DNA from 2 places in the Senegalia sp. (in: firmicutes) genome. Region 2 is predicted to be linked to the other one. Evidence: a T-box and tRNA genes for the amino acid it is inferred to sense, from the RefSeq annotation. Region 2 holds a T-box; the other holds one or more tRNA genes.
What was found. A T-box is a leader RNA that pairs with one kind of tRNA and senses whether it is charged. The one in region 2 lies ahead of thrS (threonine--tRNA ligase), so its partner is inferred to be a tRNA-Thr.
Positions count from the first base shown of each region.

Region 1: it encodes a tRNA-Thr, which carries the amino acid that the T-box ahead of thrS (threonine--tRNA ligase) is inferred to sense. The anticodon was not compared.

Region 1 is NZ_JBQCYD010000020.1:32,553-38,871, forward strand. It holds gene rplA (50S ribosomal protein L1) at 1-649, opposite strand, end outside; gene rplK (50S ribosomal protein L11) at 706-1,131, opposite strand; gene nusG (transcription termination/antitermination protein NusG) at 1,194-1,712, opposite strand; gene secE (preprotein translocase subunit SecE) at 1,743-1,958, opposite strand; gene rpmG (50S ribosomal protein L33) at 2,029-2,178, opposite strand; gene tuf (elongation factor Tu) at 2,380-3,573, opposite strand; tRNA gene ACTHUW_RS07265 (tRNA-Thr) at 3,599-3,674, opposite strand; gene sigH (RNA polymerase sporulation sigma factor SigH) at 3,728-4,345, opposite strand; gene ACTHUW_RS07275 (NYN domain-containing protein) at 4,427-4,951, opposite strand; gene rlmB (23S rRNA (guanosine(2251)-2'-O)-methyltransferase RlmB) at 4,953-5,699, opposite strand; gene ACTHUW_RS07285 (Mini-ribonuclease 3) at 5,713-6,135, opposite strand; gene cysS (cysteine--tRNA ligase) at 6,117-6,319, opposite strand, start outside.
Region 2 is NZ_JBQCYD010000021.1:742-7,060, forward strand. It holds gene ACTHUW_RS07315 (AAA family ATPase) at 1-313, shown strand, start outside; gene thrS (threonine--tRNA ligase) at 343-2,253, opposite strand; T-box leader at 2,305-2,505, opposite strand; gene ACTHUW_RS07325 (DUF445 domain-containing protein) at 2,565-3,170, opposite strand; gene ytxC (sporulation protein YtxC) at 3,252-4,157, opposite strand; tRNA gene ACTHUW_RS07335 (tRNA-Cys) at 4,328-4,401, opposite strand; gene ACTHUW_RS07340 (CDIF630_02480 family spore surface protein) at 4,523-4,690, shown strand; gene ACTHUW_RS07345 (ferritin-like domain-containing protein) at 4,719-5,240, opposite strand; gene hslO (Hsp33 family molecular chaperone HslO) at 5,317-6,195, opposite strand.

The DNA of each region.
Region 1 (6,319 bases), on a different contig from region 2:
TTGATAAGACAACAGATTTAAGATATCTACCTTTAGCTGCTGCAGGTTTTGCTTTTATTAAAGCACCCATTAAAGCATGGAAGTTTTCTTTTAATTTTTCTTGTCCAAAAGAAGCTTTCCCGATAGGAACGTGAACTATGCTTGTTTTATCTACTCTATATTCTACCTTACCTGCTTTTATATCATTAACAGCTTTTTCAACATCGAAAGTAACTGTTCCTGATTTAGGGTTAGGCATTAATCCTTTTGGTCCAAGAACTCTACCAAGTCTACCAACAACACCCATCATATCTGGTGTAGCTACTACTACATCAAATTCAAACCAATTTTCTTTTTGAATCTTATTTAAATATTCATCTGCACCAACAAAGTCTGCTCCAGCTGCTTCTGCTTCTTTAGCTTTTTCACCTTTTGCAAATACTAAAACTTTTCTTGTTTTACCAGTACCATGTGGAAGCACTATTGCACCTCTTACTTGTTGATCAGCATGTCTTGGATCTACTCCAAGCTTTATTGCTAATTCAATAGTTTCATCAAAATTAGCTTTAGCAGTCTTTTCAACTAACTCAATAGCTTCATTTGTATCATAAAGTTTTTCTCTATCAACTAATTTTATACTATCATCATATTTCTTTCCTCTTATAGCCATTTGTATCCTCCTCTGTGGTATAACGATTTTTAAATCTTCCACTTTTTTAATATTACTTAGTCTTCTACTACTATACCCATACTTCTTGCAGTACCTGCTACCATACTCATAGCAGAATCTATATCACTTGCATTTAAATCAGGCATTTTTGTTTCTGCAATTTCTTTTACTTGATCTTTTGAAATTGTAGCTACCTTATTTTTATTAGGTTCTCCAGATGCTGCTTCTAATCCTAAAGCTTTCTTTAGTAAAACAGCAACAGGAGGAGTCTTAGTTATAAATGTAAATGATCTATCTTGATATACTGTAAGAACAACTGGAATTACCATACCAGGTTGATCAGCAGTTTTTGCATTAAATTCTTTACAAAATCCCATAATGTTAACACCATGTGGTCCTAAAGCAGTACCTACTGGTGGTGCTGGAGTTGCTTTACCAGCTGGAATTTGTAACTTAACTACAGCTTGAACTTTTTTAGCCATACCTGTTACACCTCCTTATTTATTTGTCTCTAATAAGACTATTAAAAAGAGTAAAATACTCTTTATAAGCTTTGTACTTGATCAAAATCAAGTTCTACAAGTGTTTCTCTTCCAAACATAGAAATAAAAACTTTGAGCTTTCTTTTTTCAGTGTTTATTTCTTTTACTGCACCCATGAATTTTTCAAAAGGTCCAGATATTACTTTTATAGAATCGTCTATTTTGATATCAATCTGTGGAAGTGCATCTTGCACACCCATATTTTTTACTTCCTCAGGAGTTAAAGGTATTGGTTTAGATCCAGGACCTACAAAACCTGTAACACCCCTTGTATTTCTAACAAGATACCATGATTCATCAGTCATTACCATTTTAACGATAACATAGCTAGGGAATTTTTTTCTTTCTTTGACCTTTTTCTTGCCATCTTTTACTTCTACATACTCTTCCATAGGTACAAGTATTTCAGGTACTATATCTTGCATAGCTCTATTTTCAACCAACTTTTCTATATTCGCTTTAACTTTATTTTCATGACCAGAATAAGTATGTACTACATACCATTGGGCCTTTTCTGACATATCCGTGGCCAACCCCTCCCTCGCTTTTTATTAACCAATTATAAATGATAATAAGCCTTTTACTAAAGTATCAAATAACCATATGATAAGCCCTACTACAGTACATAAAGCTATAACTACTGCTGTATGATTTATTAATTCTTTTCTATTAGGCCAACTAACTTTCTTTATTTCTGCCTTTACACCTCTAAAATATGATTTGACTTTTTTAAAGGTATTTTTTTTCGTTTCAGCTTGAGCTGCCATATAATTTCACATCCTTACCTTTATTAATATTGATCAATTTAATAATTCTTAATCAATTTAGTAAAAGGAATTATTTTGTTTCCTTGTGATTTGTATGAGTTTTACAGAATTTGCAATATTTTTTCATCTCTACTCTATCAGGATGTAATCTTTTGTTCTTTGTTGTTGTATAATTTCTTTGCTTACATTCAGTGCAGGCTAAAATTATTTTATCTCTCATTAAAACACACCTCCTACGCCTTAATACCTATAGTATTATTAATCTAGGCATAATAACTATCAGTACTTAATATGAATAACTTTTAAATTATATCATTTTAATTCATTGTTAGTCCAATATATAAATTATCACAAAAATCTTAATATGTCAATAAAAAACTAGGTCTATTAAGACCTAGTTTTTAGCCTTTACATATTTAAACTATTCTATTATCTCACTAACTACTCCAGCTCCAACTGTTCTTCCACCTTCACGTATAGCAAATTTAAGTCCTTTTTCCATTGCTATTGGTGTAATAAGTTCTATTGTAAACTGTGCGTTATCTCCTGGCATTACCATTTCTACGCCTTCTTCTAACTGGATTGCTCCTGTTACATCTGTTGTTCTAAAGAAAAACTGTGGTCTATATCCATTGAAAAATGGTGTGTGACGTCCACCTTCATCTTTATTTAATACATATACTTCAGATTTGAATTTAGTATGTGGTGTTATTGTTCCAGGCTTTGATAATACTTGGCCTCTTTCAATTTCATCTCTTTGGATTCCTCTTAGAAGTGCTCCTATATTATCTCCTGCTTGCGCTTGATCTAATAATTTTCTAAACATCTCTACTCCTGTACATACTACTTGTCTTGGCTTGTCTGTAAGTCCTACTAGTTCTACTGTATCTTGTACTTTTAATATTCCTCTTTCTACTCTTCCTGTTGCTACTGTTCCTCTTCCTGTGATTGAGAATACATCTTCTACTGGCATTAGGAAGTCTTTGTCTATTTCTCTCTCTGGGGATGGAATTGTCTCATCTACTGATTCCATTAATTCCATTATTTTATCTCCCCACTCTCCTGCTGGGTCTTCTAATGCTTTTAGAGCTGATCCTACTACTACTGGAATGTCGTCTCCATCAAATTCATATTCTGATAGTAATTCTCTTACTTCCATCTCTACTAGTTCGATTAATTCTTCATCATCTACCATATCTGCCTTGTTTAAGAATACTACTATTTCTGGTACTCCTACTTGACGTGATAATAGTATATGCTCTCTTGTTTGTGGCATTGGTCCATCTGCTGCTGATACTACTAATATCGCTCCATCCATTTGTGCTGCTCCTGTTATCATGTTCTTTACATAGTCAGCATGACCTGGGCAGTCAACATGTGCATAATGTCTGTTTTCTGTCTCATACTCTATGTGAGATGTTGATATTGTAATTCCTCTTTCTCTTTCTTCTGGTGCCTTATCTATATTGTCAAATGATGTTGCTGCACCTGTTCCTAGTCTGTTGTTTAATACTGCTGATATTGCTGCTGTTAATGTAGTTTTACCATGGTCAACATGACCTATTGTTCCTACGTTAACATGTGGTTTATTTCTTTCATATTTTGCTTTTCCCATTATTAATCCTCCTTAAGTTATTTTTTGGAGCCCACGACCGGGATTGAACCGGTGACCTCTTGCTTACCATGCAAGTACTCTACCTACTGAGCTACGTGGGCATTTAAATCTACTGTAAATTATTGTACTATGTTAATTTTTGAATGTCAATAGATTAAACAGGTAAATCTTTCTCTAATTTTCTTTTGATTCTTTGAAGTGCATTATCAATTGATTTTACATGCCTTTCCAAACTAATAGCTATTTCTTGATATGATTTACCTTGCAAGTAAGATAATAAAACTTCAAGCTCTAATACACTTAGTGTTTGACCTATCTTTTGTTCTATTCTAGCTAATTCTTCTTTAGAAATCATAAGTTCTTCTGGATTTGTAATCTTAGCACCTGAAATCATATCCATCAAGGTCTTGTCTGATTCCTCATCATATAAAGGTTTGTTTAGTGATATATAAGAATTTAAAGGCATATGTTTTTGTCTTGTTGCTGTTTTAATAGCAGTTATAATTTGTCTTGTAATACAAAGTTCAGCAAAGGCTCTAAAAGAAGCTAATTTATCTACATCATAATCTCTTATAGATTTATATAAGCCTATCATGCCTTCTTGTATTATATCTTCCCTATCTGCTCCTATCAAAAAATAACTCCTTGCTTTAGATCTGACAAAATATTTGTACTTTTTAAGTAAATATTCCAAAGCAATATTATCTCCATCTTTTGCCCTTTTTACCGCTTCTTCATCACCCATTAATGGGTAAACATTGGTTATTCCCACTAACATCTCCTCCAGATATCCCCTGAAATCTCATACTTATATACTTATTATATATTAGGCACAAGTCTAGAGTCAAGATTTTTACAGTTTTCTTCTCATTTTCTCAAATTTTTCTAATATTTCTTTATTTAACCTTTCCCCTAGGACTCCTCTTTTATAACTATTTTTTTTATCTTTTTCTTTTTTAATAGCACCTTTTATTTTATCAACCTCAATTTCTAGTTCCCTAGCTGATATTCTAGTACCACCCCTACTTAATATTACTTGTTGTTCTACCCAGTCAGAAGTAGCCACTCTAACAGCTTTATTTCTACCCATTTGGTCTAATTTTTTCTCTATATAACTATCAGCAGTTTCATGTTCTTTTGTGTATACAACAATAAGTCCATAAGTTTTTTCTTCTTTTTGATTCCCACCCTTTAATAGATGCGCATCAAATACTATTATTACATTAATCCCAGTAAAAGATTGATATTCCGCCATAATTTCTATAAGTTCATTTCTTGAATTATCTAAATTTACTTCACTTGCAGATTTGAGTCTAGCCCAACTATTTATAATATTATATCCATCTATAAATAAATATTCCTTTTTATTTGATCCCATCTCATTTTTTCAATCCTCTTTGCCTATTAACATCATACATTATAATTGAAGCTGCAACAGAAGCATTTAAAGAAGATACTTTCCCCATAATAGGAATTTTAACTAGCTCGTCACATTTCTCTTTTACCAATCTTCCAATCCCGCTACCTTCACTTCCAATTACAAGCGCAATAGGTCCTGTGAGTTTGTTTTCATAATAAGGTCTTTCACCATCCATGTCTGCTCCATATATCCAAATACCTTCTTCCTTTAATACATCAATAGTATTTGCTATATTAGATACTTTTACTACCGGCATATATTCTATAGCTCCAGCTGAAGTTTTAGCTACAGTAGAGGTAAGTCCAACTGATCTTCTCTTAGGGATTATTATTCCATGAGCTCCAACACATTCTGCAGTTCTCATTATAGAGCCTAAATTATGAGGGTCTTTTATTTCATCTAATATTATTATAAAAAGATCTTCATTTTTGCTTTTTGCAAGAGCAAAGATATCTTCCAAGTTTTTGTAAGTATGACTTGAAGAAACAGCTATAACCCCTTGATGTGAGCTTGTACTACTCATTTGATTTAATTTATTTTTATGAATATATTGGATAACTATACCTCTAGATTTAGCTAGTTTTTTAATCTCATTTATAGAACCTGTTTTACTGCCATCTTCTATAAATAATTTTTCAATCTCTCTTCCTGATTTAAGTGCTTCTATTACAGGATTTCTACCTTCTATATAATCATTCGTACTCATTTTTAACCACTCCTTATATTAAATCTTTTATTATTATATTGAATATCTCTTCTATTCTACTTTGTCTATCTAATAAATACAGATATCCTATTAAAGCTTCAAAGCCTGTTGCATATCTATAATCAGACATATTAGCATTTTTAGGTACAGTTGCTGATTTTTTATTTCTACCCCTTTTTACTATAGATAATTCTTCATCAGTAAGTTTATCCATTAATTTATGAACTATATCTGATTGAGCTTTTGCTTTTACAAATTCAATTGCCTTTTTATGAAGCTCATTTACAGAAAGCACTCTATCTTCTAATAGATACCTTCTAATAAATACTTCATAGACTGCATCACCTATATATGCTAATTGGAGTGGAGAGAGCAAATTAACTTCTCTCACAGTCCAATTTTTATTTTGTTTATCTCCTATATTTGTTTTTTCCATTTAGTTCCTTCCTTTGTATCTTCTAATACTATACCTTTTTCTTTTAATTGATCTCTTAAATCATCTGCTAATTTATATTCTTTGTTCTTTTTAGCATCATTTCTTTTTTTTATTAAATTCATTATTTCTTCATCTAAAATTTCATCTTTCTTATATAAAAGTCCCAATACATTGCTTAGATTCA
Region 2 (6,319 bases):
AACAACAGGAGCACAAAATGATTTGAAAAAAGCAACTAATTTAGCTAGTAATATGGGTTGTAATTATGGAATGAGTTCTTTAGGTAATATGTCTATTGATGAAACTCATATAAGATACTCTATGGATTCAATAAACAAAGAAATAAAAGCAATAATGGAAGAATGTTATGAAAAATCTCTAGATATAATAAAAACTAACAAAGATATCTTAGTAGATGTTGCATCTTTCCTTTTAGAAAAAGAAACTATGGATTTAGAAGAATTAAATGTCATCTTTAAAAAGCATAGTAATTTAAGTAAAACAGCAAATTAAAGACACCGCTAGCGGTGTCTTTAATTATGCTATTTTTTTTCCTTTATTTCTTTTACTATCTTCTCTATAAATTCATTTACTTTCATAGCACCCGTATCTCCATCTTTTCTTGATCTAACTGATACCTTTTCTTCACTTGCTTCCTTTTCACCTACAACAAGCATATAAGGAATTTGTTGTAATTGAGCTTCTCTTATTTTATATCCAATTTTTTCTGATCTATCATCTAATTCTACTTTTATACCATTTTTTCTAAGTTCTTTTTTAACTTCTCTAGCATAATCATTAAATTTATCAGATATAGGAAGTATAGTAGCTTGAACTGGAGCAAGCCAAGTTGGGAATTTACCAGCGTAATGCTCTATTAATATACCTATAAACCTTTCAATACTACCAAATGCAGCAGTATGAATTACAATTGGTTTATGCTTATCTCCATCATCACCTATATATGATAAATCAAATCTTTGAGGTAATTGGAAATCTAATTGTATAGTACCACATTGCCAAGTTCTTCCTATAGCATCTTCTAAATGGAAATCTATTTTAGGACCATAAAAAGCTCCATCTCCTTCATTTAATATATAATCTACCCCCAACTCTTCTAAAGCTTCTCTTAGTGCAGTTTCAGCCATATCCCAGTCTTCTTCAGCACCCATTGAGTTTTCAGGTCTAGTGGATAATTCAATATTATATTTAAAATCAAAAGTAGTATAAATTTCATCTATTTTATTTACCACATTCTTTATTTCATCTTTTATTTGTTCTGGCAACATGAATATATGAGCATCATCTTGAGTAAATGCACGAACTCTCATAAGCCCATGTAAAACTCCAGATAATTCATGCCTATGAACTCTACCAATTTCAGCTACTCTCATTGGAAAATCTCTATAAGAATGTAATTCATTTTTATAAACTAGCATTCCACCAGGACAATTCATCGGTTTTATAGCGTAATCTTCTTCATCAATTTTTACTGTATACATGTTTTCTCTATAGTGATTCCAGTGACCAGATGTTTCCCATAATTTCCTATTTAATATTAATGGAGTTTCAATTTCCACATAATCTTTTTTCTTATGAAGATCTCTCCAAAAATCTAAAAGAGTATTTTTAAGTTCAGTTCCTTTTGGTAAGAAAAATGGAAATCCTGGCCCTTCTTCTAATATAGTAAATAAGCCTAATTCTTTGCCAAGTTTTCTATGATCTCTTTTTTTAGCTTCTTCCATACGTTCTATATATGCATCTAAATCCTTTTTCTTTTCAAAAGAAGTACCATATATCCTTTGAAGCATTTTTCTGTTTTCATCGCCTCTCCAGTATGCACCAGCTACATTTAATAATTTAAATGCTTTAACTTTCTTAGTGCTTGGAAGATGAGGTCCTCTACATAAATCTATGAAATCACCTTGTTTATAAAATGATATTTCTTCATCTTCTGGTAAATCTTCTACTAATTCTACTTTATAATCTTCACCTTGTTCTTTTAAATATTCAATTGCTTTATCTCGTGGAAGTACAAATTTTTCCATAGATAAATCTTCTTTTACTATTTTTTTCATTTCTTTTTCTATTTTTTCTAAGTCATCTTCACTAAATCTATGCTCTGTATCAAAGTCATAATAAAAACCATCTTTTATTGCAGGCCCTATAGCAAGTTTTGTATCAGGAAATAATCTCTTTACTGCATTAGCTAGTATGTGAGAACTAGTATGTCTAAATACTTCCTCTCCTCCATCATCATTGAACTTTAACAATGTTAAATCAGCATCTGAATCTATTTCTTCATCTAATCCTACGAGTTCATCATTTACTTTTGCACCAGTTACAACGCGTGCTAGACCTTCACTTATACCTTTAGCAACCTGCATGGGAGTTACTTTTTCTTCATATTCTTTTATTGATTCATCTGGTAAAGAAATTTTAATTTTATCCATATTCATCCTCCTTATTTTTGCAATTAAAAAAACCTCACTCCTAGACTTAAGTCTAGGGGCGAGGTTTACTTCGCGGTTCCACCCTTGTTTTTGCTTTAAAATCTTAACGTGATCAGCGGAAATCTTTACCCTTAAAGGTTCAGACTCAACTCCAGGTTAGTTTTCAATTGAACATATTTAGAAATACTTTCAGCTTATGCATTTCCTCTCTTTAAACTGTTTTCAATTTACTCGACCCTTCAATGTTATTATAAATATATTTATATTATTATACCTCTTATTATGCTACTTGTCAAATATATTTATACTATCTAAAAAATAAAAAATACTAATATACCTTGAATAGCTCCTATTAAAAGTCCTAATATACCACCCAATATTTCTATATGTTTAAGTTCTTTTTTTGCAATTGCAATTATTATCTCTTCAACCTTTTGTATTTCATAATTGTTTATTTTTTCTTCTACTATTTCAGAAATTTTCACCTTTTCAATTGTCTTATCAATCATTTCATCAATTAATTCCTTTATAGTTTTATCTCCTTCTTTAGCTATAAAATCATTTACATAACTTAATATCATTTTTTTAACAGTTGATGGTATTATAGAAGGCATCTTATTATCTACTATTTCATTGATTTTTTGCATGATTTTTATCTTTATCTTATATATATCATCTTCTTCTATAGCCTTATCAATTATTTCATTTATAGATAAAAGCTCTTCTTCAACTACTATACCTATACTTTTTGCTACTTCTTCTTTTCTTTTAGGTATTAAACCTTGTATCTTAAAATTAATTAAGGGTATATTTATAGGATATAGTGGTCTAAAAAGTAATTTAATAGCCACTATATTTGTAAGCCAACCTATAAGTCCTCCTATAATCATCATTATCATTATTTCAAGTATCGCCATTTTATTCACCTCTTATATTTCTTAACTAAGACATTATATCATATTTTTTGCATTAAAAAAATAGGGCAAAACCCTATTTTCCTAATATTTCCTATGAATATCTATTCTATGGCCTATATTACATAAGTTACAACCATCGCATAATATTACATTTTTCTCAAATATATTTTTTATTATCTTTATAGCTTCATCTTCTTTTCTATCTCCTAAATGAATCATTACTTTATTTGGAGCAATAGTTATCAAAGAACTTATTAAAAGGTCATCATATCCCATTTCATTGTTTTCCATTTCATCAGCTATTTCTTTTAAATATTCATTATTAATCATTCTCATATTTTCATCATACAAGAGATATCTTTTGTTTTTCATAAAAAATATATTTACAGTTTCAAATTTCGCCGTTTGTATATCTACAAAATATTTTAACATATTTATAAAATCTTCAAATTCTTTTTCTACTACAAATTCTTCAGTTATATCATTGACTGTATTTTTTATGATTTGTTTTAAAAATTCTAATCTAAAGTTTATAAATCCTTCTATATTTAAAATATCATTATTATTTAAATAATCTAATATTATTTTATTTATATTAGCTCTTTTACTTATATTAGATGTGATTAAATTATAGTTTTCATATCTATTTTCTATATAATCTAAACTTTTATTATATAAAAGATTTATATCTTTATCTTGAAACCAACTTTTTTTATTTAAAATTTCTTTTTTTATCATATTATATTGATATTTAGATATGATAAGATCTACTAACTCACTTGCAATAATATTATTAACTATTTTTTTTATTGCAACTTCATCAGCTTTATTTTTATCTTTTATTAAATATCTTATTTTTGATAAATTCCCGACCTTACATATATCTCCTTTTATATCCACTATAGAATTTATATTTTTGAATCTATTATTTAAAATAGTTGAAATATCACAGATTTGATCATCATATTCAATTGTTAAACAATACATTTCATCACTCCTTTCTAGCGTATTAGTAGTATGTGTTTAATGCTTGCTCTTATTCAAATTATTAGTTTACATTAAATGCAAATTAATGGAATTTTTACTGTAATTATTTATAACAAAAAAACTCTTAATAATATTATATGCAATAATATTATTAAGAGTTTTAATTTTTTTGGAGGCGGCACCCAGATTTGAACTGAGGGTAGAGGATTTGCAGTCCTCGGCCTTACCACTTGGCTATGCCGCCATATGTTTTAGCACAAAATTAATTATAGCATAAGTTTTTTTTCTAGTCAATATTTTTTATTTTTATATTTATAAAATATTATCTCACCTATATGGTAATAATATAAGTGAGGTGATTTATTATGAAAAAAGAAATAAAAAATCAAAAGAAAAAAATAATTTTTGAAAAGAGAAATTCAAAACAAGCTATATTAGATATTCATCATGAAGAAGGAGTAGCTAAGGTACCAATACCAGGTATTGATCAAGTAATAGAAGCAAAAGAATGGGTAGATGAAGTACAAAAATAGAGACAAATCCTAGGATTTGTCTCTATTTTTAATACTCTTCCATATTATTAAATCTAGCATCTTCTAACCATCGCTCTGATTTTGTTACATGATCTAACATGTTATCTATAGTTTGATAATGCTTCTTTTCTTCAATTATCAATCTTTCAAATATTTTCTTGTCACATTCATCTTTAGCATCATCAAATTGCTTTTGATAATACTCTATACTTTCTTTTTCTAATTCTAATGCATGCCTATATGCTCTTACAGTATCTGATATATTTATCTTAGCATATAAAAAATCGTCATTTTTTGATTCTTCTTCATATGAAGTATTTTCATTTAATCTCTCAGTAAAGATAGTATCTACATCTTCTATTTTCATAGTAGTATTACAATCAAAATAATTTTCTTTTATGTTCTTTATTATTTCATAATGTCTCCTTTCATCATCAGCCATCATTTTAAAAATATTTTGAATACCCTTACTTTCTGTTTTCTCAGCTTGTTCCTTATAATACTCTTCGCCCTCTTTTTCCATTTTCATAGCTAGTTCATATATGTTCATTTTAAAAAACCTCCTTAAGTAATCATTATTTATAAATATACCCTTATAAATTTAATAATAACAATATCTCTAGGTTTTAAATTGAATTTAATAATTCTTTAATTTCTTTTTCTTCAAAATTATATTTTTCATTACAGAAATGACATACTAGTTCAGCTTGTTTATCTTCTTCTAATATTTGTGTAAGTTCATCTCTTCCTAGACTTATAAGAGCTCTTTCCATACGATCCTTACTACAATCACATGCAAAATCCATTTCTTTCTTTTCTGTTATTTTCATAGAAAATTCACCAAACACTTGATTTAATATATCTTCTGGAGTACTACCTTCATCTATCAACGATGATATAAAAGAAAGTATAGTGATGTTCTTTTCAAGTTTTGTTAATACTTCCTCATCAATATTTGGAAGCACTTGAACTATAACCCCACCAGATGCCTTTACTGATATATCTTTATCTACAAGTACACCTAATGCTACTGCTGAAGGTTGTTGCTCTGATGTAGTGAAGTAATTAGCCAAATCCTCTGCAATTTCTCCACTCACAATATTAGATTGTCCTATATATGGATTTTTAAGCCCTATATCTTTTATTACTATTAGCTTTCCATTTGAACCTACAGCACCTCCTACATTGAGCTTACCATCAACTCTATCTTCTACTTCAATATCAGGATTTGAGATATATCCTTTGACTTCACCTTTACTATTAGAAACTGCAAGTATATTGTTTATAGGTCCATCACCTCTAAATTGAATAGTAAGTTTATCTTTATCACCCTTTAACATAGATCCCATTAAAGCTGCTCCTGTTAAAGTTCTACCTAATGCAGCTGTGGCTACAGGAGATGTGCCATGAATTTTTCTAGCTTTTTCCACTGTATTAGTTGAACTTGCAATAAATACTCTAAAAGAAGCATCTTCATCAATTGCTCTTATAATATAATCTTTCATTTTATTCCTCCTTTAATAATTTAATATTTATTATACCCTTAAAGACATAAAAAATATATAAAAAAATTAAGACCCCTATCATAGGAGTCTTAATTGCTACGTTAACTATATATTAAATATTATT